DNA from 4 places in the Paenarthrobacter sp. R1 genome. Region 2 is predicted to be linked to each of the others. Evidence: predicted binding sites of a transcription regulator. Region 2 holds the regulator's gene; each other region holds the start of a gene.
What was found. Region 2 encodes HrcA, which represses chaperone genes, less so after heat shock. Its sites were predicted from a motif close to TTNGCACTCGNNNNNNNCGAGTGCNAA; they were not measured.
Positions count from the first base shown of each region.

Region 1 (5,366 bases), 1.4 Mb from region 2:
CGTCCCCTGATGGAAGCGGAGCCTCCACTGTCCGCGTTCCAACAGCCAGACCGAGCTTCGGAGCGCCGAACCCGAGTGCGCGAGGCTCCTGTAGTTGAGCAGGATCGTGTTTTCACTCAGACGGTCCGCGCTGAGCAGTTCCAGTTCCACGTGCTCGCCGGGATCTTCCTCCAGTGCCACCATCATCGCGTCGCGGGTCCAGAACCTGCCGGACTGGCCGATCTCCGCGAAGTCCGGATGAAGCAGGACGCCTATCCGCCCGATGTCAGCACGCACATCAGGGCGAAGGAGCTCCCGTTCCAGTGCCACGACCAGTTCTTCCGGTGTCAGCTCCGGGGCGGCGGCATCTTCCAGCTCACTGAACAGGTCCGCTTGGCCGAAAATACCGGATTCACCGAACAAAGTGGGCTCCGAATGCAGCCGTGGAGCCCGATCCAGCTTCGAGGCAGGCAGGGGGCTGGAGGGGGCAGGCGCCTTGGCGGCCGGGGCTGAAGCTGGAGCTGCGTCCGATGCGGCGGCTGGTGCCGCGTGCACAGGGACAGGCTCGGCAGCTGCTCCGGAGGCTCCGGAGAAACCGGGGCCGGTGGGCGCTGCCACGCCTTGCTGATAGGCGGTTGCAACGGCCCTGGCGCGTTCGTCCGCGGCCTCGTTGAGCTCATGGCCTGCATGGCCCTTGACCCATTCAAAGGTGTACTTGCGCCCTGCGATCGCGCGATCGATGTCCTTGAGGAGATCGACATTCAACACGGGCTTACCGTCGGCCTTGCGCCAACCCTTGCGCTTCCACCCCGGCATCCACTTGGTGATGCAGTTGATGACATATTGGCTGTCGCAGAGAATCCGCAGCTCTTCGTGCGGAATGTGGGCGGTGGAACGGAAGAGGTCCAGCACCGCCATCAGTTCGCCCATGTTGTTGGTTCCGTGGGGCCATCCACCGGCGCGCCAACAGGAGTCGTCAACATACCAGGCCCATCCGGCCGGCCCGGGATTACCGAGGGCAGAACCATCGGCGGCAGCAATAATCGTCATGCAATCAATCCTGCCAGACCTCACAGACACTGAAGCCGCGTCACTCCTCCATCGTGACCGCGGGAACCCTGCCAACTCGCCGCAATTTTCCCCACGAACCCGGCGCATTCGCGGCTTTTCGCCGATCCACTCGCCAAACGAGCCCTGGCAGGAAACGCCGACGGCGGCCCCCACCCGAAGGTGAGGACCGCCGTCGTCGTTGCTAAGCGTGATGCTGCAGGACAGGAGGCTTAGAAGCCGCCCATGCCGCCCATCTCGTCGCCGCCCGGAGCCGGAGCGTTCTTCTCCGGCTTGTCAGCAACAACAGCCTCGGTGGTCAGGAAGAGACCAGCGATGGAAGCTGCGTTCTGGAGGGCCGAACGGGTGACCTTTACGGGGTCGTTGACGCCGGCAGCCAGCAGGTCTTCGTAGACGCCGGAGGCAGCGTTCAGGCCGTGGCCGGAAGGCAGGCCGCGAACCTTGTCCACAACAACGCCCGGCTCCATGCCGGCGTTGAAAGCGATCTGCTTCAGCGGTGCGTCGATGGCAACCTTGACGATGTTGGCACCCGTGGCCTCGTCACCCTGCAGGGTGAGGTTGGCGAATGCCTTGGCGCCTGCCTGGATGAGGGCAACGCCACCACCGGCAACGATGCCTTCTTCAACAGCAGCCTTCGCGTTGCGGACGGCGTCCTCAATGCGGTGCTTGCGTTCCTTGAGCTCAACTTCGGTAGCGGCACCGGCCTTGATGACTGCAACGCCGCCGGCCAGCTTGGCCAGGCGTTCCTGCAGCTTCTCGCGGTCGTAGTCGGAATCGGAGTTCTCGATCTCGGCGCGGATCTGGGCAACACGGCCGGCGATCTGCTCGGCGTCGCCAGCACCTTCAACGATGGTGGTCTCGTCCTTGGTGACAACAACCTTGCGGGCGGTGCCGAGGAGCTCCAGTCCAGCGTTCTCCAGCTTGAGGCCTACCTCTTCGGAGATGACCTGGCCACCGGTGAGGATGGCGATGTCGGCCAGCTGGGCCTTGCGGCGGTCACCGAAGCCCGGAGCCTTGACGGCAACGGACTTGAAGGTGCCACGGATCTTGTTGACGATCAGGGTGGCCAGGGCCTCGCCCTCGATGTCTTCGGCGATGATCAGCAGCGGCTTGTTGGACTGCATGACCTTCTCCAGAACCGTGACGAGTTCCTTCACGTTGGAGATCTTGGAGTTGACGATCAGGATGTACGGGTCTTCGAGGACCGTTTCCTGGCGCTCAGCGTCGGTGACGAAGTAAGCGGAGATGTAACCCTTGTCGAAGCGCATGCCCTCGGTGAGTTCCAGCTCCAGGCCGAAGGTGTTGGATTCCTCGACCGTGATGACGCCTTCCTTGCCCACCTTGTCCAGGGCTTCGGCGATCAGTGCACCGATTTCCTGGTCACCGGCGGAGATGGAAGCCGTAGCTGCGATCTCTTCCTTGGTTTCGATTTCCTTGGCGGAAGCAAGCAGTTCGCTGATAACAGCGTCCACTGCCTTCTCGATGCCGCGCTTCAGGGACAGCGGGTCGGCGCCGGCAGCAACGTTGCGCAGGCCTTCCTTGACCAGGGCCTGTGCGAGGACAGTAGCGGTGGTGGTACCGTCGCCAGCGACGTCATCCGTCTTCTTGGCAACTTCCTTGACCAGCTCAGCACCGATCTTCTCGTAAGGATCGTCCAGCTCGATCTCCTTGGCGATGGAAACACCATCGTTGGTGATCGTGGGAGCGCCCCACTTCTTTTCGAGGACGACGTTGCGTCCACGCGGGCCGAGGGTAACCTTGACGGCGTCAGCGAGGGTGTTCAGGCCCCGCTCGAGGCCGCGGCGTGCCTCTTCATCAAATGCAATGATCTTGGCCATAACGGCGGTAGTCCTTTCGGGACAGTCGTTAAGAAGGTACCTGTCAGATGGGATGCCCGCGACGGACGGCCCTTCGCTCGCGGCCTCTGTATGCCCCGCGCTCCGGACCTCACCCCATCAGGGTGTTTCTTGTTCCTCCTTGGCAGCGGCGGTAATCCCTGCTCCGCGGACGGGGCCGAAATTAGCAGTCGATGCTTAGGAGTGCTAAATCAATAATTAGCACTCGACCGTGGAGAGTGCAAGCAGGAAGGCCTCGCTGCTACCCACAGCGAGGCCCATTCAGCCGAAAGCTGAGCCGCTAGGCTACACGCACGCTTTCAGCCTGCGGCCCCTTGAGGCCTTCGCCGAGTTCGAACTCCACGCGTTGCCCCTCTTCCAAGGCGCGGTAACCGTCCATCTGGATCGCCGACCAATGGACAAAAACGTCGTCGCCGGAATCATCCACAGTGATGAAGCCGTACCCTTTTTCGGCGTTGAACCACTTGACGGTCCCCAAAGCCATAATGCCCACACTTTCACAGAAGCTGTTGCCGGCAGCCGGGATCTCCGCGCCGGAATTCATCCACTGTAACCACTGTCACGGCCGCTTCGCTGCTCCCGGCCGGTGAGGGGCTGCTTTTGTTATTGAGGCTTAACCGAGTTCTGCCGGATGGACTCCGGATCCCTGTATTTTCGGCTGTTTACTGGTAGCCGGGTCCCACTACGACGACCAGGGGCTGCTGCACGTCCGGGGACTCCACAACGGTGGTGATGCCCAGCAGGGAAGCTACGGCATCGGCGTTCGCCTTCTGCTCCGGAGCGTTGTAGAAGACCACGGACGTCTGCTGCGGAAGTCCTCCCCAGTTTCCCACCGCGCCCAGAGCCCAGCCGTCTCCCTGAACCAACCCGGCGACGCGGCTGGCCAGCCCGGCGGTGGCAGTGCCGTTGTAAACAGCCACTGCGGTGGTCTTGTCCACAGGAGCCGGTGATGGCGTTGCAGACGGCGACTCCGAGGCAGTCGTGTCCGGAGTGGGTTCGCCCGAAGCGATAGGCGCGCTCTCCGACGTCGTGGGTGTTGCCGAAGGTGCCGCCTCGCTCTGCTGTGCGGCCGGCGTCGAGGTGCTGGAAGATGCCGGGGGCGCCACGATGCCCAGCCGCGGAAGGATCAGGAACGCCACCAGGCCAAGGACCAAGGCCACGGCGCCCACAGTGAGGACCGGCCACAGAGTAGGCCGCGGCGTTTCCGTGGCGTCCCTGTGCACACCCTGACGGGACGTGTTTTGCGGAACCCGGTCGAATTCATCCTTGGCATATTTGGTCATGGTGAAGCGTTGTCCTTGCTGGTTGCTGCTGACAGTTCAGCCGTGCGAATTATGCGTCGGACCCCAAGCGACGCGCTGTGCGCGCACGTTGGCGCGACGTACGTAGTCTACGCAGTCTCTTGATCAGCATGGGATCGTGGGCCAAGGCGTCCTCGGTATCGATCAGCGCATTCAGGATCTGGTAATAGTGCGTAGCGGAGAGATCAAACAGTTCGCGGATGGCCTGTTCCTTGGCCCCGGCGTACTTCCACCACTGCCGCTCCAGGGCCAGTATCTGCTGCTCGCGCTCACTCAACGGAGAATCTTCCCGAACACCTGCGGCCAGGTCTGCAAGGGCGAAACCGGTGCCCTGCTCCGCCATCGATTCCGGCGCGGGTTCGGCCACGGCACACTCCTCAAGACGCGGGTAAGGGGATTTCCTCCTCCCCATGTTACGGGCGAATAACACCACTGTCATTCGGAAGTGCCGCGCGTCACGGGAGACAATTGCCGGGTGACTGGTGAGGAAGCGCTCTTTGACTTGGAACCTGCAAGCCCCTCGGGTCAGGGCTTTGATGAACTGTTGGACACGCCGCTGGAGGACTTGATGGCGCCGGACTGGGCGCAGGCCCTGAGCCCGGTTGAGCCGCAGCTTCGCGCGGCACTGGGCTTCGTCGCTGCGCAGGCCGGGATGGGAGCGCAGGTTCTTCCCGCCGCCGGCAATGTGCTGAGGGCTTTTCGTCAGCCGCTGGCCGACGTCAAGGTCCTGATACTGGGACAGGACCCGTACCCCACGCCGGGACACGCCGTCGGGCTTTCCTTCTCCGTCTCCCGGGAGACGCGGCCCATCCCCCGGAGCCTGGCCAATATCTACCGCGAACTCCACGACGACCTTGGGCTGCCGCCACGCGTCCACGGCGACCTCAGTGCCTGGGCGGGGCAGGGAGTGCTGCTGTTGAACCGCGTCCTCAGCGTGAATGCCGGGAACGCAGGCTCGCACCGCGGCAAGGGATGGGAAACCATCACGACGGCGGCCGTCAAGGCCGTGGTGAACCGCACCGACGCCGACGGGCAGCCTAAGCCGCTCGTGGCCGTTCTTTGGGGGAAGGACGCGGAGTCCGTGGGGCCACTGCTGAACGGGGCACCGTCTATTGTGTCCGCACATCCAAGTCCGTTGTCGGCGTCCCGCGGATTTTTTGGG
Region 1 is NZ_CP127115.1:3,405,685-3,411,050, reverse strand. Features, by position in the region: gene QN084_RS16565 (ribonuclease HI family protein) at 1-1,029, opposite strand, end outside; gene groL (chaperonin GroEL) at 1,260-2,885, opposite strand; gene QN084_RS16555 (cold-shock protein) at 3,184-3,387, opposite strand; gene QN084_RS16550 (LytR C-terminal domain-containing protein) at 3,566-4,186, opposite strand; gene QN084_RS16545 (DUF3263 domain-containing protein) at 4,236-4,571, opposite strand; gene QN084_RS16540 (uracil-DNA glycosylase) at 4,680-5,366, shown strand, end outside.
Region 1: groL (chaperonin GroEL) is a predicted target of HrcA. The motif match lies at 3,102-3,128, and genes of this name have one in related genera.

Region 2 (5,366 bases):
ATGAGAACCCGGTGACCACGGCGCTTCGGATCATGATGGCGCAGAAGCCCTTGGACCACGACTTCTTCACGCCATGGCAGGACCCCGGGAGCCTGGCCACTTCCATCTCCGGCAAGAACGTCATCACAGTGGACATCTCCCGGGATGCGTTCAACGCCAACCTCGACGCCGGGATGGCCCAAAGAGCCGTACAGCAGCTGGTCTACACGGCGTCGGCGGCGGCGTCCTCCTCGGGCCTGATCAACTCGGGCCAGCAGATCCAGGTAGTCATCCTGGTGGACGGGCACACGGACTTCATGGCGTTCGGGCAGGTGAAGCTGGGCCAGCCCATGGCACGTGATGCCTCACTGGTGGCGCCGCTGTGGATCATCGATCCTCAGGAAGATGCCTCGGTGCCCGCGGGTGCGGTGAAGTTCAACGGGCGCAGCACCGACAGTTCAAAGCCCGTGAACTGGCAGATCCTCCAGGACAACGGCTCCGGAACGCGGACCAGCAAGCTTACCGGCCAGGCGAAGCCAACCGGAGATCCCGGACAATACGGGGTTTTCTCCTTCGGGGCCACGCTGAAGCCCGGCAAGTATGAACTCCGGGTTGTTCAGGTGGATGAATCCGGCCGCGCAGACGAGACCACCCTGGACACCCGCCTCTTCAAGGTCGAGTAAGCCCTGGCCCGGGCGGTTGGGCCGGTCCGCCGTCTGCTAACGCCAGCGGCCCAGAATATCGCTCAACAGAACGACGGCGGCCGGTCCGGCCGTTGACGATCGCAACACGTGGTGCCCCAAAAGCGCCGTCACCGCGCCGGCATCACTGAGCCTGGTCACCTCACGGGGAGCCATCCCACCCTCTGGACCGACGATCAGGAGGACTTCCCTCGCGGCGTCCGGGCCGCTGTTCGAGAGGAACCCGGCCTCCTCAATCACCGAACGCAGGGAGTTCTTGGCGTCCTCGTGGAGGATCACCGCCAAATCCGCCGCGGCGGCCGCTTTGGCCAACGCTGTAGTGTCCACCAGGTCCCTGACTTCAGGAATCCAGGCCCGGCGTGCTTGTTTCGCTGCTGCAGTCACCACGGACTGCCACTTCGCGTGCGCTTTCGCGGCGCGATCGCCCTTCCACCGCACAATGGAGCGCTCCGCCTGCCAGGGGATCACAGCATCAATGCCGAGCTCGGTAGCCGTTTCGATGGCGAGTTCGTCGCGGTCTCCTTTGGCAAGCGCCTGCACGAGCACCAACCGGACAGCGGGACGTTCCTCAAAGGCTACTTCTTCCGCAACCACGGACAGCAAGCCTTGCCCTGCCTCGGAGACCCTACCCGTCAGCCTGGCACCTTCACCGTCGGAAATATCCACCGGTTCGCCCGCGGACAGACGCTTCACTGTCACGGCGTGCCGCGCCTCCGGGCCCTCCAGGACAAAGACGGAACCAGGCACCAATCCGCCAAGGCTGCCGGCGGGGGCGAAGAATACGGGGTTGCTCACCGCTACAGGTTACCGAGCTTGTCCCGCAGCTTGGCGAACATCCCGCCGCTGGCAACGAGCTTCCCGTCCGTGAACTGTTCTCCGCGGAGTTTGGCGAGTTGACGGAGCAGGTCTTCCTGGGCGGCGTCCAGCTTGGTTGGCGTCTCCACGTGCAGGTGCACTTTGAGGTCGCCGCGGCCGTAACCGCGAAGATGCGTCACGCCGAGCCCGCGCAGGGTGATGATCTCGCCGGACTGCGTACCGGCCTTCACATCGATCTCCTGCGGACCGTCGAAGGTCTCCAGGGTCAACTCCGTGCCTAGTGCGGCTGCAGTCATGGGAACACTTAGCGTGGCGTGGAGATCGTCCCCTTCGCGGATATAGGTGGAATCGCTGTTGACGCGGATCTCCACGTACAGGTCGCCTGCCGGACCACCGGCGGGGCCTGCCTCGCCCTGGCCGGACAGCTGGATACGGGTCCCCGTGGCCACACCGGCGGGCACTTTGATGGTGAGGGACCGGCGGCTGCGGATCCTGCCCTGGCCGCTGCACTCGTTGCAGGGATCCTTGATGATGGTGCCGAATCCTTCACAGGATCCGCAGGGCGCGGTGGTCATGACCTGACCCAGAATGGAGCGCACAGCGCGCTGGACCTGGCCACTGCCGCCACAAATGTCACAGCGTTCCGGGTGGGTACCCGGACGGCAGCAGCTGCCGTCACAGGTGGGGCACACAACAGCGGTGTCCACTTCGAGCTTCTTGTTGACGCCGAACACGGCGTCCTTGAGATCAATGCGCACGCTGATGAGGGCGTCCTGGCCACGGCGCACGCGGGACGCGGGCCCTCCGTGACCCCCGCCCCCGCCAAAGAAGGTGTCGAAAATGTCCTGGAAGGCAAAGCCTTGCCCGGAATAGCCGCCGCCGAAGCCGTTGTCCGTTCCGTTTTCATTGCCCGTGGCGTCGTACACCCTGCGTTTTTGCGGGTCTGACAGGACTTCGTAAGCGTGGGTCACGGCCTTGAAGCGTTCGGCGACATCCTCCCCCGGATTTACATCCGGGTGGAGCTTGCGCGCCAACTTGCGGTACGCCTTTTTGATCTCTTCCCCGGTGGCTTCCGGCGAGACTCCCAAAACGTCATAGTGGCTGCTCAAAGTCGGTATCTCTTCCTTGTTGTACTGCGGTCTTTGGTGACGGCCGGTTTCAGCCGCCGAGAATTCGGGAAAGGTAGCGCGCTACGGCGCGGACTGCCGCCATGGTGGTGGGGTAGTCCATACGGGTGGGACCGAGGACTCCAACCTTGGCGCCGGAACCGTAACCGGTAGCCACCACGGAGGCCTCGGCCAACCCGTCGTAGGGATTTTCCCGGCCGATGCTCACTGTCACGCCGCGCGGATCATCCCCCATGTCCGACAACAACCGGAGCATGACAACTTGTTCCTCAAGGGCCTCCAGCACCGGCCCTATGCTCAGGGGGAAGTCCACGTTGGAACGGGCGAGGTTGGCCGTGCCGGCCATCAGGATCCGCTCTTCCTTACTGGTATCGCTGAGGGCCTGGAGTCCGTTGGCCAGCATCTGGGCCAGTCCCCGCAGCTCCGGCGGGCACAGCGCCACCACGGACGGCAAGACCTGCGGAAGGAGGTCCATCTGCGTGCCGGCGATGCTGCCCAGGAACCGTGAACGCAGCGCCATGAGGGCCTCGTTGGCAACGTCGGCACCGGCATCGATGACCTTCTGCCCAACGCTTCCAGTGTCGGCAATCAGCACCACGAGCACTTGCTTTGGCCCGAGGAGGACGAACTCAACATGGCGCACCACGGCGCGCTTGGAGTGCGGATACTGCACGACGGCTACCTGGTTGGTCAGCTGCGACAGGAGCCTCACGGTCCGCTCAAGGATGTCGTCCATATCATCCGGCCCCTCAAGCAGGGAGTGGATGGCACGACGCTCAGCGGCCGACAAGGGCTTTACCTGGGAGATCCGGTCGACGAACAGGCGGTAGCCCTTGTCCGTCGGAATACGGCCGGCGCTGGTGTGTGGCGCTGCGATCAGCCCCTCTTCTTCAAGCACCGCCATGTCGTTGCGGATGGTCGCACTGGATACGCCCAGGTGGTGGCGTTCTACCAGGGCCTTGGAACCAACAGGCTCCCGCGAATGTACGTAGTCCTCAACAATGGCACGCAGCACTTCGAGTTTGCGTGGCTCACTCATTCCAACACCTCCTGACAGACCATCCGGCCCATGCACTGATGCACGAGGGACCTTCAGCTGACCCTTTTGCTTAGCACTCGACATGCCCAAGTGCTAACAAGTCTAGTATGAGCCACCGCGTTGCTAGCATTGAAACCGCCCGCGCAGACATCCATGGCAGGCCTGGCGGCGACTGCGGCCCGGCAGCCGTCCAAGCCCGAAGAGGTAGGTCATTCCTTGGCTTATGACACCTGGGGTCCACAGGACCTGACCGCTCCTGCCCAACAGCGGCTCCCGGAGGTACCCGTGCAGCGCGGGATGGTGCTGGAGGATGCCCAATCCGGTTGGGTGGGTGCGGTCACCCGCGTGGAAAAGTCCGGCGGGATGCACATCGTGGCCCTCGAAGACCGGCGCGGAAAAACCAAGTCCTTCCAGCTGGGCTTCGGCTTCCTGCTGGAAGGTCAGCCCATCCGGCTCCTGCCTCCCGCGCCCAAGGCGCCTGCCACTGCAGCCTCCCCCACCCGGACAGCTTCGGGTTCCGTGCGCGTCAGTGGCCAACGGGCCCAGGTGGCCAAAGCGAGCCGCATCTGGGTGGAGGGCAAGCACGATGCGGAACTCGTGGAAAAAGTATGGGGTGACGACCTCCGCGTGGAGGGCATCGTCGTCGAGCCCCTGCACGGGGTGGATGACCTCAAAGCCGCGATAGCAGCCTTCAACCCCGGCCCGGGGCGCAAACTGGGAATCCTCGTGGACCACCTCGTAGCCGGCTCCAAGGAATCGCGGATCGCCGCCGAAGCGATGACCTTGCCGGGCGCTGCCCGTAACGTCCTGATCGTGGGACACCCCTACGTGGATGTCTGGCAGGCGATCCGGCCCAAGGTCCTTGGCATCGCCCAATGGCCCGATGTTCCCCGCGGTACGGACTGGAAGACGGGGATCCTGCGCGCTTTTGGCTGGCCGCACGAGACTGCGGAGGACATCGGAATCGGCTGGCAGCGCCTTTTGGGCGCGGTCCGCACCTACGCCGACCTTGAAGCCTCCCTCCTGGGCCGCGTCGAGGAAGTCATCGACTTCCTCACTGCGCCCTGACTCCAGCGCCCGGGCGTCCGACGGCGGCGGGCGGCGGGTTGGTCCCGGAACAGCCCCGGACCCTATATTCTGGGACAGCAACACCGCAGCATTTTTTATAGCAAAGGGAACCAACGTGTCAGAGAACGCCCCAGAAGAACCGGGCAGGGCCGCAGGTCAGCCCCAGTACCATGGCGCGCCTGCAAACGCACTCCCTCTCACAGCCAGCGAGGACCGCCAGTGGGCAACCCTGGCGCACTTCGGTGGAATCCTCGGGTGCCTGCCCTCGCTGCTGATTTACTTGATTTTCCGCGACAGGGGTCCCTTTACAGCGCAGGAATCCAAGGAAGCGCTCAACTTCACGCTGCCGCCCACCATTGCAGCGGCCGTAGCGAACATCCTCGTACTGCTACCGGTTGTAGGGAACATCTTTGCCGTCATCGCCACGGCAATCTGGGTGGCACTCACGTGCTTCTCCGTCTCCGCCGGCATCCGCGTGAACCACGGCCAGCCGCACCGCTACCGCTTCAACCTTCGCTGGATCAAGTAGCGGCGACGCCGATCTTTCCGCAGGGCCGATCTTTCCGTAAGTCAGTCCGGCAGGATGCGCCGCACTACCGCATCGGCCAACAAACGTCCCTTAAGGGTCAGCACCAA
Region 2 is NZ_CP127115.1:4,773,312-4,778,677, forward strand. Features, by position in the region: gene QN084_RS22600 (GerMN domain-containing protein) at 1-662, shown strand, start outside; gene QN084_RS22605 (16S rRNA (uracil(1498)-N(3))-methyltransferase) at 699-1,475, opposite strand; gene dnaJ (molecular chaperone DnaJ) at 1,478-2,605, opposite strand; gene hrcA (heat-inducible transcriptional repressor HrcA) at 2,655-3,662, opposite strand; gene QN084_RS22620 (DUF3097 domain-containing protein) at 3,879-4,730, shown strand; gene QN084_RS22625 (DUF4870 domain-containing protein) at 4,846-5,259, shown strand; gene hemW (radical SAM family heme chaperone HemW) at 5,301-5,366, opposite strand, start outside.

Region 3 (5,366 bases), 900 kb from region 2:
GAAGCGATGAAGATCAGCGCGAACACGTAGGCCAACGACGCCCGGTAACGGAGCTGGAACTTCCGGCACACCACTGCCACAGCGGCGAAAATGGCCGGCCACAGGATGAAAACCTGCCCTTGGATGGACAGCGACCAGAAGTGCTGGAGCGGACTGGCGAGGCTGTGGTCTGTTGCGTAGTAATTGACCGCCAGCGTCTGGAGCAGCCAGTTCTCAAAATAGAACAACGACGCCCAGCCTTGGTTCACCACTTCCACCCACCGCGTGGGCGGCAGGAACACAAAGGTGGCGGCCAAGGTGCCAAGCAGAACGACGACGACGGCCGGCAGCAGGCGCCGGAACAGGTGCAGCCAGTGCCTGACCAAGTCCATGGGACGGCGCTGCTTGTAGCGCCCGGTGAACTGGAGCGTCATGAGGAACGCCGAGATCAGCAGGAAAACATCCACACCGCCGGAGACGCGGCCGATCCAGATGTGGTAGCTGACCACCATGAGGACCGCGAGCGAACGGAGACCCTGTATTTCCGGGCGGAACTTTGACTTGGCAACGGGTCCATGAGCCCGCCTGTCGGGACGGGCGGGCTGTTGGATCGTTGATGCAGACACGTTAGGCGATTCCTCAGGGGCTATTTTGCAAAGGTTCCATCATATGCGGTTTGGAGCATGCGACCCAGTCAAGTGGCTTGCCCGGAGGCGCCGGGGAACGCCAATCAGCGCACCTTGCACTAAGGATCGGGACCGTGCCGGGGCTGCGCCCGGAGGACCAACACTGCTGTGACGAGGCAAAACGATAATAAGGATACTTAGTCAAGATTACCGACCGCAATGTGACGCATTCCACGCAAAGAATCAGCCGGTTGCCGGGCTTCCGCACCAATGACGTCGGCCGGGACCGGGAGGTGATAGGGGGACGCCCGAAAGCGGGCGGGAGGTGATAGGGGGACGCCCGAAAGCGGGCGGGAGGTGATAGAGGGACGGTTTGCAGCCGCGGCGAGGCAGCAAAAAGCCCCGGCCACTGGGCGTGACCGGGGCTCTTTGGGGCAGGCAGCCTAGTGCTGGTGGCCTGCGTGTGCGTCTTCTTCCTCGGCCGGCTTCTCGGCAACCAGGGTCTCGGTGGTGAGAACCAGGGCAGCGATCGAAGCGGCGTTGCGGAGGGCAGAGCGGGTGACCTTGACGGGGTCGATGATGCCGGCAGCCGTCAGGTCCTCGTACTCGCCGGACTTGGCGTTGAAGCCGTGGTTCGCCTCGAGCTCGGAAACCTTGGCAACCACAACGTAGCCGTCAAAGCCTGCGTTCTGGGCAATCCAGCGCAGCGGCTGGGTCAGTGCACGGCGGACGATGCCAACCGCAGCGGCGGCGTCGCCTTCGAGTGCCTTGACGGCCGGGTCCTCGTCCACGGCCTTGAGGGCGTGGATGAGGGCCGAGCCACCGCCGGAAACGATGCCTTCTTCAAGGGCGGCACGCGTAGAGGAAACAGCGTCCTCGATGCGGTGCTTCTTTTCCTTGAGCTCGACTTCGGTAGCAGCGCCAACCTTGATGACGCCGATGCCGCCGGCCAGCTTGGCCAGGCGTTCCTGCAGCTTCTCGCGGTCCCAGTCGGAGTCGGTGCGGGCGAGCTCAGCACGGAGCTGGGCAACGCGGTCCGCAACGTCCTGCTCGGTTCCGGCGCCGTCAACGATGGTGGTGTGGTCCTTGGTGACGGTGATACGGCGGGCCGTACCCAGCACCTCCAGGCCAACGGTGTCCAGGCTCAGGCCCAGGTCCGGGGAAACAACCTGCGCACCGGTGAGGGTGGCGATGTCCTGCAGCATGGCCTTGCGGCGGTCGCCGAAGCCGGGAGCCTTGACGGCAACAACGTTGAGCGTGCCGCGGATGCGGTTGACGATCAGCGTGGACAGGGCTTCGCCCTCGATGTCCTCGGCGATGATGAAGAGCGGCTTGGAGGCCTGCAGCGCCTTCTCCAGCAGCGGCAGGAATTCCTGCAGCGAGGAGATCTTGCCCTGGTTGATCAGGATCAGGGCGTCTTCGAGGACGGCTTCCTGGCGTTCTGCGTCGGTGACGAAGTACGGGGAAAGGTAGCCCTTGTCGAACTGCATGCCTTCGGTGAGGACGAGTTCGGTCTGGGTGGTGGAAGACTCTTCGATGGTGATGACACCATCCTTGCCCACCTTGCCGAAGGCCTCCGCCAGCAGTTCGCCAACCTCTTCGCTCTGCGCGGAGATGGCAGCGACGTTGGCAACCTGGGTGCCTTCGACTTCGCGGGCGTTCTCCAGCAGGCGGGCGGCAACGGCCTCGACGGAAACCTCGATGCCGCGCTTGATTTCGCCCGGTGCGGCGCCGGCTGCAACGTTGCGCAGGCCTTCCTTGACCAGGGCCTGTGCAAGCACGGTGGCGGTGGTGGTACCGTCACCGGCAACATCGTTGGTCTTGGTGGCGACTTCCTTGGCAAGCTGTGCGCCAAGGTTCTCGTAGGGGTCGTCCAGCTCAACTTCGCGGGCGATCGTCACGCCGTCGTTGGTGATCGTGGGGGCGCCCCACTTCTTGTCCAGGACGACGTTGCGGCCGCGGGGACCAAGCGTCACCTTGACGGTGTTGGCGAGCTTGTCGATACCGGCCTCGAGGGACCGGCGGGCAGCGTCGTTAAACGCAAGCTGCTTTGCCATGGTTGTGTCCTTTCAGAACGGAAAACCCGCACCGCAGGCGGCTGGAAGATATTCCAAGCGGGCCTGCAGCGCGGGATTCCAGGAAGTTACTTTACGACGATCGCGAGGACGTCGCGGGCGGACAGAACGAGGTACTCGTTGCCACCGGTCTTGACTTCGGTTCCACCGTACTTGGAGTAGATAACGACGTCGCCAACAGCTACGTCAACCGGCACGCGGTTGCCGTTGTCATCGAAGCGGCCGGGGCCGATTGCAACAACTTCGCCTTCCTGCGGCTTCTCCTGTGCGGAGTCCGGAATGACCAGGCCGGAAGCCGTGGTCTGCTCTGCTTCGAGCGGGCGAACAACAATACGATCCTCAAGAGGCTTAATCGAGACCGACACTCGGATCTCTCCTTTTCATGAGCTGATTCATGGACTAAGAACAAGGGTGCCGAGGCGTGCAACCGTCGTCGCGGTGCCGGCAGCGTACCTGGCGGTAGTGGTTAGCACCCTCACGGGGAGAGTGCTAACAAGACTCTATGTAAGGCGTTAGCACTCGGTCAAGGTGAGTGCCAGCATTTCGTCATGGGTGAACCCGGATTACTGCTCCCGGAGGTCCTCGAGATCGTAGTCATCGTCGTCGTTGCCGCCCGCTGTTCCGCGGTTCAGGTAGAGCACGACGCCGGCGCCGACAGCTACGACGCCGGAGATCACCAAACCGATGATTCCCCCTGCACGGGCGCCGCTGTGGAGTTCGCGGATATCGCGGGCCTCGTCCGTCGCGTCGCCAATGTTTTTTCCGGAGACGGAATAGGCAGCTGCGTTGAAGGCATCCAAGGCGAAAATAACGATCAACAGCGCCACGCAGACGACGGCGATGACGACGCCGGCGATCAACGCCGGGCGGGCGTAAGTAGAAAGCGACCGGCCGGGGCTATGCTCTTCGGCTCCGGAACGGGCGGAACTGTGGTCGTCCGGATTGTTGGTGTCGGAGGGCTGCGGGGTTGCGGTGTCTTCCATGAAAACAACCCTATCCGGATGATCTGGCCGGTCCCGGCCCGCAGGTCATAAACGTTAGGCTGGATGGCATGCCCCACGCTCCCCAGGACCACCTCGCGCCGTTGCTGACTACCGAAGGATGGGAGCTTCTCGCCTCGTTAGGGCCCTACAAAGAGGCCGACGCCATGGCAGTGAACCAGGAACTGCGCAAGGCCGGGCACCCGGCAGAGCTGGTCGCCGCGGTCCTTACCCAATCCCGCCTCAGGACCCGCGCGGAGGCAAAGTTCGGAGAGTTCGCCCGGCAGATGCTCTTCACCCAGGCCGGCCTGGAACAAGCCACCAGGCTCAACGTTGCGGCACGTCACGCCGAACGTTTCGCCAAGGCCGGGATTTTGCACGTAGCTGACCTGGGTTGTGGATTGGGCGCCGATTCCATGGCAATGGCCTCCATGGACATCAACGTCACCGCCGTTGAAATGGACGAGACCACAGCCGCGTGCGCCACTATCAACCTCATGCCGTTCCCCCACGCCAAGGTCCTTCATTCCGATGCCACCTCCGTTGACCTGGACGGCGTGGACGGGGTGTGGCTTGATCCGGCACGGCGCACCACGTCCACCTCCGGAACCAAGCGGATCTGGGACCCGGAAGCCTTCTCTCCGCCGTTGTCGTTCGTGGAAGGCCTTGCCGCCACGGGACGCGCCGTCGGCGTCAAGATGGGTCCGGGCATGCCCCACGAATCAGTTCCCGCAGGCTGCGAAGCGCAGTGGGTGTCCGTAGGTGGCGACGTCACCGAGGTAACGCTGTGGTTCAACGCAGTGGCGCGGCCCGGTGTCCGTCGGGCGGCCCTGGTGATCGGCCCCCAGGGCGCTGCGGAGATCACCAGCGGTGAGGATTTCGACGGCGGCCCGGCAGCCGCCGTCGGGCCCGTGGAGGGATTCCTGTACGAGCCGGACGGCGCAGTGATCCGGGCGGGCCTCGTCGCGGATGTGGCAGGAATGCTGAACGGCCACTTGGTGGACGAGCACATTGCCTACATCTGCGCGCCGGAGCTGCGCGACACGCCCTTCGCCCGCGCCTACCGGGTGCTGGACGTCATGCCATACAACGTCAAAGCCCTCAAGGCCTGGGTAAAAGCGAACGGAATCGGCGTACTGGACATCAAGAAGCGCGGAACAGCGGTCACGCCGGAAGAGCTCCGCAAGCAACTCCTGCCTGGCAAACCTGCCGGGAAAGCCGGAAAACCCAAGACAGCCACCCTGGTCCTCACCCGGATCGGGGAGGAGAGGGTGGCCGTCGTCGTGGAGCCGGTCAGCGCCTGACACAGGCCCGGGGCGCTGGCGGGAGGGCCCCGGGGCCCGACCTTAGGCTTGGCGCCGCGAAAACACCGACGCTTCGCGGACCTGTTCGGGAGTGGGACGGACGCCCGTGTACAGAACGAACTGTTCTTCCGCCTGGATGGCAATCACTTCCGCTCCCGTGATGACGGGCTTGCCGGCCTGGCGCGCCGCAGCGATCAGCGGAGTCTCAGACGGTAAGGCGACGACGTCGAACACCATCTTCGCCGCTGCAATGGTGGAGTCGTCGAAGGACTGGGCAGTCTCGTCCGCACCGGCCATGCCCAGCGGCGTGACGTTGATAATGAGGTCCGCTGTGGATTCGTTCACGTCGTCCTGCCACGTAAAGCCATACAGCGCTGCGAGCGCCCTGCCCGTGGTTTCGTT
Region 3 is NZ_CP127115.1:885,832-891,197, forward strand. Features, by position in the region: gene QN084_RS04240 (acyltransferase family protein) at 1-605, opposite strand, end outside; gene groL (chaperonin GroEL) at 1,049-2,662, opposite strand; gene groES (co-chaperone GroES) at 2,749-3,045, opposite strand; gene QN084_RS04255 (hypothetical protein) at 3,244-3,663, opposite strand; gene QN084_RS04260 (THUMP-like domain-containing protein) at 3,732-4,964, shown strand; gene QN084_RS04265 (shikimate 5-dehydrogenase) at 5,007-5,366, opposite strand, start outside.
Region 3: groES (co-chaperone GroES) is a predicted target of HrcA. The motif match lies at 3,193-3,219, and genes of this name have one in related genera.

Region 4 (5,366 bases), 360 kb from region 2:
CCGGGCCATGTATGTGCCGTTCAACAAAGACGGCCTGATCAGCCAGTTCGAAGGGTACGATCTTTTGCGGGAGCTGGACTGGGATGGCTACCGGCAAGAGTACGACAACATAGAGCGGCTGGACCTGATACTGGGGGCGGAAGGCGATGACGTCAACCGATACAAGCTCGCCAAGCAGGCGGACGTCCTCATGTTGCCGTACTTGCTGGGTGGTTCCGGCCTCATCGCGATGCTCCACCAACTGGATTACCGCATGACCGAGGCACAGCTGGCGCGGACCGTTGAGTACTACCTCGCCAGGACAGCACACGGCTCGACACTCAGCAGGGTGGCGCACGCTTCCGTCCTGGCTGCCGTGGACCCTGACCGTGCCTGGGAAAGCTACCGCGAAGCACTCGACGCGGACTTGGATGACACCCAGCACGGCACGACCAAAGCCGGTATCCACCTGGGTGCGATGGCGGGCACGGTGGACGTCATCCAAAGAAGTTTCGCGGGGCTGCGGATGGACCGTTCAGGAATCACCTTCACCCCCAATTTGCCGCACGGGCTCAACGCCGTTTCCTTCACGGTGAAGACCCAGGGGCACTGGCTGGACATCGAACTGACCACGGAACGGATCCGGGTCACGTCCTCTCCCGGCAGCGCTCCTCCGCTCCGGATCCAGGTCCGCGACCAAATACTGATGCTGCCGGCAGGGGAGAGCCGGAGTTTCAGGCTGCAGGCGGGATCGCGATGAAAAGGTTGGGGATCCTGACGAGCGGCGGCGACTGCCCGGGCGTCAATGCCGTCGTCCGGGGAGCAGTCCTGGCCGGGGTCCGTACCGGGCAGTATGACTTCGTGGGCTACCTGGACGGTTGGAGCGGCGTGCTCAGCAACAACTCCGTACCCCTGACCCTTGAATCGGTCAGGGGCCTTTCGCGCCTGGGCGGAACAATACTGGGAACCTCCCGGACCAACCCCATCACGTCCGGCGGAGCCCCGGCAGTCATCGCATCCATGGAGCGCGACCACGTTGATGGGTTGATTGCAGTGGGGGGAGAAGGCAGCCTCGCTGCTGCCCGGATCCTGGGCGAATCGGGCATCAAGGTCATCGGCGTCCCCAAGACCATCGACAACGACCTCAGCGCAACGGACTACACCTTCGGGTTCGACACCGCCGTGCAAACGGCCACCGAAGCGATCGATCGGCTGCGCACCACCGGCGAATCCCACCACAGGTGCATGATTGCCGAGGTCATGGGGCGCAACGCCGGTTGGATTGCCCTTCATGCAGGCATGGCCGCCGGAGCGCACGCCATCTTGATCCCGGAACGCCGGGTGAGCCTGGAGCAGGCAGCGGCGTGGGTCCTGTCAGCCCGGAACCGGGGCAGGGCGCCACTGGTGGTGGTGGCAGAGGCCTACGTTCCAGCAGGCCAGGATGCTCCCTACTTCCCGCGCGGACTCGATACCTTTGGCCGTCCGCGCCTGGGCGGCATCGGATACCTCTTGGAGGAACAGCTCCAGGAACTGACGGGAATCGAATGCAGGGCCACGGTCCTGGGTCACATCCAGCGGGGTGGGGCGCCCACGGCATTCGACAGGGTCCTGGCAACGCGGTTGGGAATGGCTGCCGTCCGTGCAGCATCCAAGGGGGAGTGGGGCGTGATGGTTTCCTCGCGGGGCACGGACATCACCACTGTTGCCCTTGCTGCCGCGATTGGTGAGTTGCACACGGTCCCGGAAGACCGGTATTTGGAGGCCGAAATGCTGTTTGGGTGACCTGCCCCTGCTGCCCTGCTGCCCTGCTGCCCTACTGTCGAGCGTCAGGCGAGGGAGAGGAACAGCTTCTCCAGCTCTTTCCTGTCCATCGTTTGGTCCTCCTGGATGATGCACTGCTCCAGGCCCGTGGCGATGATGGCGAAGCCGGCCCGGTCCAGCGCCTTCGAAACTGCGGCGAGCTGGGTGACAACGTCTTTGCAGTCACGGCCTTCTTCCAACATGCGGGTGACGGCGGCGAGCTGCCCCTGTGCGCGCTTGAGGCGGTTGATCACAGGCGTGAGTTCGGTGGGGTTCAGTTCCATGAGGGTGCTCCATCGGTGGGTTGCTGCCCTCCATGGTATACCCCCATGGGTGTACTGATAGCGGCGGCTGGCGACAGGCCGGGCAGGTGCCGTTCCATTCGCACCTGCCCGCAGCACGTTCTCAACTCCTGGTGATGGGAACCTTCGAGGGCGAAACTGCCGCTGTCTTTTCCGGGATGGGTGCCCGTACTTCGAGGACGCCGTCCTTGTAGGAAGCGGTCACGTCGCCTTCCTTCACGCCGTCCGGCAAAGGTATGCGGCGGACAAAGGAGCCATACCGGAACTCCGAGCGGTAGCTGTCCTTTTCCTTGTGCTCCTTCTTTTCCTGGCGTTCGGCCCGGATGGTCAGGCCGCCGTCGGAGACGGTGATTTCCGCGTCCTTTTCCGGGTCGATGCCGGGAAGTTCGGCACGGATCACCAACGTATTCCCGTCAACCACTTCCTCGACTTTGATCCCCCCGGCGCTGCTGTCGCCGTCGAACAATCTCTCGATAAGCTCCATCGGTGAGCGACGCGCATCAAGCCATTTCGTCAGCTCGGTCATGCCAGCCTCCATCTCTTATCAGCCGCGGAACCTTTCCCGGCAGTACCAGCTTTTCGCCTTGGCAACGCGGCTTCCAGAGTCCAAAGTCCCCGCCCGCGCCGGGGTCTTCCGGCCCTTACCCTGCGCCGGGGACTGCTGCAGGATGGGGACATGCCCGCGGAATTGCCGGGTGCAGGGAGGAGTCAGTTATGGGTGGACGGGTCAACCCGGAGTCGGAGCCCCAACGGCCCAACGACGGCCAGGGAAAAGGGCGTTCCCGCAAGAGGCTGACGGGTCTCCCGCTCCAAGGCAGCCCCTTGGTCCAAAGGCTGCTCCGCATCGGCAAACGCCGGGAGGCCGCGGAAGAAAAGCTGGAGCGCCGGCTGGGTGGAGATGACACGGAGACTCATAGCTGACGTTGCCCCGGGTCCCCCACCCGGCGGCCGCCAGCCCAACACGCCGGACCGGAAACGGCGTCGCCTCGGTGGGTCTGTCACCGCATCTTCAGAACCGCAGCGCCGGTGACGCGGTCGTTGGCCAGATCCTCCAGCGCACGGTCCGCTTCCGTGAAGTCGTAGGTGGTGACGGTAGGGGCCAGGCCGATCTCCGCGGCCAGGGCCAGGAAAGCGGTGCCGTCGGCCCGGGTATTGGCGGTGACGCTGCGGATCTGCCGTTCATAGAAGAGTTCATTTTCGTAATTGAGGGACGGGATGTCCGTGAGGTGGATGCCGGCAATGGCCAGGGTTCCGCCGCGATCCAACGCCCGCAGGGCGGCCGGAACCAGATCGCCCACGGGAGCAAAAAGAATGGCTGAGTCCAGGGGGACCGGCGGAGCATCGTAGGCGTCGCCGGCATAAACCGCTCCGAGGCTGAGGGCCAGGTCCCGGGCTTGTGCCGAACGGGTCATGACGTAGACCGACGCGCCTTGGCTGATGGCGATTTGGGCCGTCAAGTGGGCGGACCCGCCGAAGCCATAGATGCCCAGCCTCCCTCCCGGCGGTAGCGCAGCCCGTTCCAGGGCCCTGTAGCCAATGATCCCCGAGCACAGGAGCGGTGCCGCTTGTTCGTTGGTGAAGCGCGCAGGCAAGGCATAAGCGAAGTCCTCATTCACCGTCATGTGGTCGGCAAAGCCGCCGTCACGGTCCCACCCCGTGAATCGGGGCGCCAGGCAGAGATTCTCCTGGCCGCGCCGGCAGTGGGGGCAGTGGCCACAGGTCTGGCCGAGCCAAGCGACACCGATTCTGTCCCCGCGGGAGAAGCGGCCCCCGCTGAAACTTTCCATGACCGTCCCTACGGCCTCGTGGCCGGGGATCACCCCGGCGTGGCGGGGCGGAAGGTCGCCCTCGGCGAGATGGAGGTCGGTGCGGCAGACACCGCACACATCCACTCGCAGGAGTACCTCGCCCGGCCCGGGCCGCGGGTCCTCGCGTTCGCCCATCCTCAAAGGCTTGTCCGCTATCTTCCCCGGCACATCAACCCACCATGCACGCATGACTCTTCCTTGTCGTCGGATATCAGGAGGCTCGCACGGACCCTTCCCGCCTTCCAGAGGCGAAAGTCACGTCTGCACCGTGGTTGCCACGCGTGACGTACCGTCCCACCAGCTCGACGGCGGTACTTGCCGCCAGTGCTGTCAGCACCGAGACCAGCAGCAGGTCAGGCGGAGGCCATTCGAGCAGGAAGAACCCGCGGAGGAAATCAAGGCCCATCACCGCTGCCATCCCCACGTAGCATCCCGCCAGGACCAGTACCTTCGTTGCGTTCAGGGGCCGGGCAGTCACAGCCAGGATCCACGATCCGATGATGGTCAAGGTGATGGTGGTGGCCGAGCGGCTTGTCAGGACCCTGTGATCGCCGCTGAGGGACGCATAGGTGTTGACCCCAAGAATGGCTGTGGCCGTGATGACTCCTGCCGGTATCGCGAAGGACAGGGAACGCTTCAGAAAGCCCGGGACGTAGCGACGACTGCTGGGCAGGAGTGCCAGGAAGAACGACGGTAATCCAATGGTCAGGCCATCGACGGCGGACAGTTGGCGGGGGAGGAAGGGATACGGCTGCAGCAACAATCCGCAGGCCACGGCCAGGACCGTGGCGTAGGCGGTCTTGCTGAGGAAGAGCATCGATACCCGTTCCATGTTGTTGATAGCCCTGCGCCCTTCGGCCACAATGCCCGGCAGGCGGCTGAAGCGTCCATCGAGCAGGACCAGCCGTGCCACGGCCTTGGTTGCCGGGGCGGCCGTGTCCATCGCGATGCCCAGGTCGGCAACCTTAAGCGCGGGAATGTCATTGACGCCGTCGCCCGTCATGGCAACAGTGTGGCCTTTTCGTTGAAGGGCCTGGATCAGGTCCTTCTTCTGGTGGGGGCCTACCCGGCCGAACACAGCATTGTCCTGGACGCAGGATGCCAGGGCTTCAGGATCCGCGGGGAGTGTTGTAGCGTCACAGGCAGGGCGGCCTCCCAGTCCCAACCTCCCGGCCAGCAGTCCCACTGTCCGGGGATCGTCGCCGGAAAAGATCTTGATCTGTACGCCCTGTTCCCGGAAGTAGTCCAGCGTGGCTGAGGCGTCCTCCCGTATCGATTCCCGAAACGTGACGAGCAGCACCGGTGAAGCGCCGGCGGGAGAAGGAATCCCGCCGGTACTCCCGGCGTCGTTTCCTTCAGCCAGTACCAGAGCCAGGGTCCGGAGACCGGAGGAGGCCAAGGCGGAAGCGCGCCCACGCGCCTCTTCAGCCGTGCCAAGAACAACCCCGGGGGCGCCCAGGAGCCACGTCCGGGGCAC
Region 4 is NZ_CP127115.1:4,411,377-4,416,742, forward strand. Features, by position in the region: gene QN084_RS20985 (HAD-IA family hydrolase) at 1-739, shown strand, start outside; gene QN084_RS20990 (6-phosphofructokinase) at 736-1,761, shown strand; gene QN084_RS20995 (metal-sensitive transcriptional regulator) at 1,806-2,063, opposite strand; gene QN084_RS21000 (Hsp20/alpha crystallin family protein) at 2,185-2,607, opposite strand; gene QN084_RS21005 (hypothetical protein) at 2,796-3,002, shown strand; gene QN084_RS21010 (zinc-dependent alcohol dehydrogenase family protein) at 3,080-4,078, opposite strand; gene QN084_RS21015 (HAD-IC family P-type ATPase) at 4,101-5,366, opposite strand, start outside.
Region 4: QN084_RS21000 (Hsp20/alpha crystallin family protein) is a predicted target of HrcA. The motif match lies at 2,666-2,692, and genes of this name have one in related genera.